3 regions of the Lysinibacillus sp. FSL W8-0992 genome follow, and region 2 is predicted to be linked to each of the others. Evidence: riboswitches for the same ligand, from Rfam matches in the RefSeq annotation. Region 2 holds a riboswitch; each other region holds the start of a gene.
What was found. A riboswitch is a leader RNA that binds a small molecule or an ion and turns the genes downstream of it on or off. The one in region 2 is predicted to bind cobalamin.
Positions count from the first base shown of each region.

Region 1: another riboswitch for cobalamin. It lies ahead of NSQ74_RS15220 (ABC transporter substrate-binding protein); the one in region 2 lies ahead of NSQ74_RS19355 (S-layer homology domain-containing protein).
Region 3: another riboswitch for cobalamin. It lies ahead of NSQ74_RS06175 (FecCD family ABC transporter permease); the one in region 2 lies ahead of NSQ74_RS19355 (S-layer homology domain-containing protein).

Region 1 is NZ_JBBOZQ010000001.1:3,010,922-3,013,197, forward strand. Features, by position in the region: gene NSQ74_RS15215 (translation factor GTPase family protein) at 1-785, opposite strand, end outside; cobalamin riboswitch at 966-1,153, shown strand; gene NSQ74_RS15220 (ABC transporter substrate-binding protein) at 1,405-2,276, shown strand, end outside.
Region 2 is NZ_JBBOZQ010000001.1:3,853,288-3,855,563, reverse strand. Features, by position in the region: gene NSQ74_RS19360 (DUF418 domain-containing protein) at 1-383, shown strand, start outside; cobalamin riboswitch at 597-793, shown strand; gene NSQ74_RS19355 (S-layer homology domain-containing protein) at 961-2,276, shown strand, end outside.
Region 3 is NZ_JBBOZQ010000001.1:1,270,912-1,273,187, forward strand. Features, by position in the region: gene NSQ74_RS06170 (YdhK family protein) at 1-218, opposite strand, end outside; cobalamin riboswitch at 396-588, shown strand; gene NSQ74_RS06175 (FecCD family ABC transporter permease) at 737-1,783, shown strand; gene NSQ74_RS06180 (heme ABC transporter ATP-binding protein) at 1,788-2,276, shown strand, end outside.

The DNA.
Region 1 (2,276 bases), 840 kb from region 2:
TGCAATGCTTTGATAAACGTTAACCGTTGAGTTCCATCATGGCGGATTTTAAATACCTCACCTTGAAATGGTGCTTGATGGTCGAATCGAGTCTCCGTAAGTAGAGGGAGCTGTGATAAAAATTCTTTTATTCCAATATCCTTTAATGCCGCACCAGTAAAGCAAGGAAATGCTTGCTCTTGTTTAATCAACTTTTGCAACTGTAATAGGCATGTTTGTGCATCGAGAGTTTCTGTCAAATAGGCATCGAGTAGTTGTTCATCACGTTCAGCTAGCCATTCAGCAATGTGGCTCTGGACATAATCTGTACGCAATGGGTCTTCTATTAAAAGTACGTCCTTCGAACATTCCTTTCGAAGCTGCTTCATAACGGCATCTACATCAGCGCCTTCACGATCTATCTTATTAATAAAGAAGAAGGTTGGGACGTTGTATTGACGTAGCAATTGCCACACGGTTTCAGTATGTCCTTGTACACCCTCTACAGCGCTTACGATAATAATGGCGTAATCCATTACACGAATTGCGCGTTCCATCTCTGGTGAAAAGTCGACATGCCCAGGTGTATCAATTAGTGTGTATGTATCATCCCCAATTTGCATCCGTCCTTGTTCGGCAAAAATGGTAATACCACGAGCTTGTTCGATAGTATGATTATCTAAAAAAGTATCTTGGTGATCGACTCTTCCACGCGTTTGAATACTGTTCGTATGGAATAGTAGTTGTTCACAAAAGGTTGTCTTTCCTGCATCGACATGTGCGAGCACACCAATCGTTTTATACATAAAAAATCCTCATTTCTATTTTTCCTATATTCCTATTGTAACAGATAGTGCTAAAAAACATTTCGAGTAGAATAGTTCTCGTTTATGTTTGAATAGTAGTCAATTATTCATAATTATTAGTTATGGATTTTTTTGTGTGATTGAAAACAAAAATTACTTCTGCTAGGCTATTTTTATAACTTAATACTTCTATATATTGGTGCAAATGGTTTCTATCATTTGCTTAAAAGGGAAATCGGTGTAAATCCGATGCTGTCCCGCAACTGTAAATGGGGAGTTTATACAACACAGTCACTGTAGTTTAACTATGGGAAGACGTATAAACGTTGAACCTAAGCCAGGATACCTGCCAATATATATTATTTTACTTAACACCACGAGGATGGGAATAGTGATTGGTTGAATAACCATTGTTTTTTCACTATGCCGCCCTCTTGGAAACAAGAGGGTTTTTTGTGTCCATTTTGAAGTACAGTAGTTTAAGCAGGAACCGTAGCAAACAGCAATTCATGCTTTTACCAGGAAATGAAGCGTCAAGAAGTGCTCGTAATCAGTAGCAAAGAAGTCATTGATTTCTTACTATAAAGATGAAAAATTACAAACTAAAGGAGAAACAAACATGAACAAATGGAAAGGCATGTGGCTAGTTCTTGCGATGGCACTATTGAGCATTTTAGGCGCTTGTAGTGCAAAAGATGATTCAGAATCAGCTGCACAAAGTGAAAACATTGAACCAGCACAAGCAGAGGCAAAAGAAGTAACAATTGATAATAACGATACGACACAAGTTTATACAGAAGCTCCTAAAAAGGCGATTAGCTTAAATCAGCACGTTACAGAAATAATGCTAGCATTAGGTTTAGAAGATTCAATGGTTGGTACTGCTTATTTAGATGATAAAATTTATGAACCTTTACAAGCAGCTTACGATAAAGTACCAGTGATAGCGGAGCAGTATCCGACAAAAGAACAAGTAATTGATAGTGAAGCGGATTTTTTATACGCTGGGTGGAAAAGTGGCTTTAGCGAAAAGGGTGTTGGTACACCAGAAGAGTTAGAAGCACTTGGTATTCACACATATTTACATACTTCTTCAAGTATTACAAAACCAACGTTAGAGGATATATTTACGGATATCCGTAATATTGCAAAAATCTTCCGTGTTGAAGACCGCGGAGAGGCATTAATTGAACAGATGACAAAGGATGTTGATGCTGTTCGCGCAAAGTTACCACAAGGTGAAGAAGAATTACGTGTTCTAGTTTTCGATAGTGGGGACAAGGAAGTCTTTACAGCGGCACAAAACTTTATGGATGAACTTGTCACAGTTGCTGGTGGTAAAAACATTTTTGGCGATGTTGAATCGGGCTGGACAACGGTATCAAAAGAAGAAACAGTTGAACGTAACCCTGAAGTCATTGTCGTAATTGATTATGGTTCCCAAACAGCAGAAGACAAAATTAAATTCCTAAAAAGTGATCCGGCATTAAA
Region 2 (2,276 bases):
GTTGGATTTGGTTTGCATCTCAAAATGATGATCAAAAGCTTCAATTAGTACTAGGTTTAGGTGTAATCCCGACTACATATTTTTATTTAGCGAGTTTATTCCTGATTCTAGAACACAAAAATGTTGTAAAAATGCTACAGCCAATTGGACGGGTAGGTCAGATGGCATTTACAAATTACTTAGCTCAGAGTTTTATAGGGTTAGCTATTATATCGCTCATGGGACTCGAAGTACTTTCGACTTCCTATATTGTCATCATTGCCATTATGATTTTTGTAATTCAAATCATCTTTAGTATCATTTATTTTAAATTTTTCAAAATTGGGCCATTGGAAAAAGTGTGGAGATGGATGACGTACGGAAGAAAAGTAACGACAAAATAATGATTTCAACGTCAGAGTATTATTGCTCTGGCGTTTTTTATTGATAATACTTTTGTGCTTAAATATAGAATTGCAAATAAGAAGAACATAATATGCGATATCAATGCAAATATAAGCAGATTCAACTTCATTATTTTTAGATAATTATTAATGATTGTTTTTTTTAACTATTTTGAAAAAATGGAAACTATGCTAAACTTAGCATTAAGTGAATAGCGAATGCAGAATAAAGGTGCTCTTTTAAGAGCTTAATAGGGAATTCGGTGCAAATCCGAAGCTGTTTCCGCAACTGTATGTGTAGATGACCCCAGAAAACACCACTGTCAAACGAGGAAAAATGCCTCAAGTAGATGGGAAGGTTCTGATTAGGGTACACAAGCCAGGAGACCTGCCTTTATTTCATCGTATTAAATCTCTTCGGAAGCTAGGAGAATTTACGGCAAATAGATGGACAGGCAAATAGTATTTTGAGCCTTTTTCTGTTTTCCTTGGATGCTCTCTCTTTTATTAGAGAAGCATCTTTTTTATTTTCTAGTTATTGCAAGCGCATTCATCTATAAAAATTGGGGGGAAAGAAATGGACTTTTATAAAAAATGGTTGAATATAGCGATTGTCTTTATCTTATCATTTTCGTTATTATCACCCGTTGCATTCGCTGAGACACAACAAAATGATGCTAGTGAGTTAGAAACAGATTCTAGTATTCAAACTAATGAAGAATCATTAGAGAAAGAAATGACCGAGCAAACGGAAAGCGAACTATCTCCTATTACCAGTAATGATAGTGCGACGATATTTAATAATACTGAACCTAAAGGTTATGTGACGGTTTCCGTAGAGAAGTTTACACTTGGGCAGGGATACATAAAGGAACCTGTTCGTGTTCCTTTTTATGAAGGGGATAATATAGCTAAGGTTATAGTTAACCTGTTAGGAGAAGGCAACTATGACATTACAGGGTCTGTAGAAGAAAGCTTTTACTTATCAGGGGTCTTTGATCCTGATCCTGGAGAAGTGAGCGTCCCAAAATACATTCTTGATGAATCTGGTCCAGTTGATGGAAGAATAGAATCCGACTGGTTAAATCAAATGGACTATACAACTATGTCGGGCTGGATGGTAGCTGTAAATAATAACTTTATTCCTCGAGGTGCTTCTGAATGGTTCCCAGAAGATGGTGATATCATTAGATGGCAGTTTACAGTATGGGGGTATGGAGCAGATTTAGGTGGTGGCTTAGAGGGAAGTAGTTTAATTACTCCAGCGAATAAAGACGAGTTAACAGCGAAAATTGCCGAAATTAATAGCTCGCCAACTAAAAACGAAATTTTAGCAAATGAACAAGTAAAGTCTTCTTATGACGCCGCCTACGTGCAGCTTAAAAATATGGAGAGTAGTCAAACAAATGTGGATGCAGCACTTACCCATTTAAATGCTGCTTTAAATGGAGAAGGGGAAGAAATCGTTAAAGCTGATAAAACAGCTTTGCAAACAGCGGTTCAACAAGCTGAACAAACAAAAGCTTCTGTGAAAGTAAGTTTAGATGGAAAAGATGTAGCTCCTACTGATTACTGGGTTACTCAAGCTGAAATAGATGCATATACAAATGAAATTATAGACGCACAGGAACTAATCGCAGATGAAAATGCCAGTCAAGAAGAAATAGATGCAAAAGTTTTAGCACTAAATCAAGCCACAAATGCATTTAGTAAAAAACCTGGTTTACAAACGGATATTACTAGCACAGTGAAAATTACTGTGGCACATAAAGCTGTGATGTTAAAGCTTTATGATACGAATGAGCAAGAAATAAACATAGGCTCTGGTGTTGAAGGGACATACAATGTTTATACAGCAACTATACCAGTAGGAAGTTATCGCTACGAAGGATT
Region 3 (2,276 bases), 2.6 Mb from region 2:
CCTACAGGGAATTTAGGGTTTTTAGCAGTTTTTAAAGTGGATGGAACTTCACCCGAGCTGGAATGATTCATCTCTTCTCCATGGCCTGTTTCTGCACTATGGTCCATTGCGTCACCATTAGCAGAGTCCGTCTTCGCTGCATCGTCAGAGCAAGCTGATAATATTAGTAAAGCCATTGCTGCTATAAAGCCTAGGAAAAAATTTCTTTTTAATACCATATGAATTTCCTCCTTACTATTTATTTGTCTTTAATGTAACAAGTAAATGTGCAGAAATTATGGATTAGGTTTTGTGCAAAATCCATTTGTATGAAGTTGAAAAGAGGAAAGATTGATTCCTAGATGAAAGAAGCTATAGACTACGATAATTATGTATGATAGAATCGTCATAATTTTAAAATTTCAGAAACTAATGGTGTGACGCTTGTTAACAAGTGCCACTTAAAAGGGAAGTCGGTGTAAGTCCGACGCTGTCCCGCAACTGTAACGAGGAGTTCTATGATGTAGTAGCCACTGTTTTTAGAATGGGAAGGCAATCATAGTAACGTTGAATCGAAGCCAGGAGACCTGCCAATTAGTTCATACCTGTAATGCCCACGAGGATGCAAGCAATTACGGACAATTGATGGATACTTCTCCAACTTTGTTTAACCTAGGGTATTTCTATGCATTCGTGCGTAGAATACCCTTTTTTATTGCTTCGTATTTATCAAGATTGATAAGGAGTTAATAAGCAAATGAATAAAAAATTTATGCTATTTTCATTGACCCTTCTTTTAGTACTGATTGCTTCAATGACGGTTGCTATTATGATTGGCTCAGTGTCAATTACACCGCTACATGTATGGAAGGTTATTTTCTCGAAAATTCCTATTTTCTCAAATACGATAGAGCCTGATTGGAGCCGCTCACAAGAAATTATTATATGGCAAATACGTGTCCCACGTGTCATGCTTGCAGCCATTGTTGGAGCAGGTTTAGCTATTGCTGGAGCAGCTGTGCAAGCACTTGTCCGTAATTCTATTGCAGATCCATATATTTTAGGTATTTCTTCAGGTGCGACAGTTGGTGCCACGGCTGTCATCATTTTAGGCGCTTTTTCATTTTTAGGTATTTACGCCCTTTCAGTAGCTGCTTTTCTAGGCTCCTTTATAGCAATTGTGTTGGTATTTTTCTTGTCACGTGTAGGGGGACGTATTTCTATTTTCCGTTTGTTGCTAGCAGGAATGGCTGTATCGTTTATATTATCTGCTACTTCAAATTTTATGTTAATGATGTCTAAGGAAGAGGGCGGTATAAAAGCCGTTATGTATTGGATGCTTGGAAGTCTTGCGGGCGCAAAATGGAGTAATTTATTCATTCCAGCTATTATCTTTTTCATCGTTTTTGGTTTGTTATGGCTACATTATCGAAATTTAAATTTATTACTACTTGGGGAAGAAGCGGCGGTCACATTAGGTGTTAATCTTCAACAATTTCGAATTCAATTGATACTACTCGTATCATTACTAACAGGTGTGCTCGTTGCGGTAAGTGGCTCCATTGGGTTTGTTGGTTTAATAATTCCGCATATCGTGCGATTAATAGTAGGGTCTAATTATAAATATGTTATCCCTATTAGCGCATTATTAGGAGGGATTTTCTTAGTTTGGGCAGATGCGATTGCCCGCGTGATAATAGCTCCAGAAGAAATGCCAATTGGAATCATTACTGCCTTTTGTGGCGGTCCATTTTTCATTTGGCTACTACGCCGTAACAATTATTCATTTGGTGAAGGAGATTAAAGGTATGACATTAGAGGCGAAGCATGTATCATTCTCCATTCATGATCAGCGCATATTAAAAGAAGTAAGCATTCAAATAAAGGAAAAGCAATTTGTCGGTTTAATTGGTCCTAATGGTAGTGGAAAGTCGACACTATTGAAAAATATGTATCGGTTATTAAAGCCCGAAAGTGGAACAGTATTATTGAATGAGGAAGATATTTTTCAGCAATCAAGTAGAGCGATTGCAAAAAATTTAGCCGTAGTTAGTCAGGAAACACCTGTGTTATTCGACTTTAATGTAAAAGATTTGGTGAGCATGGGAAGAACGCCACATAAGAAGCTTTTTGAAATGGACGATAAGGAAGACTTTAAAATAGTGAAAGAGGCATTGTCTCAAACGGGTATTGCCCATTTAGAAACACGCAGCTTTAGTTCCCTTTCTGGAGGAGAAAAAAAGAGAGTGATGGTTGCACGTGCACTAGCACAACAGGCGCAAGTGCTTATTTTAGAT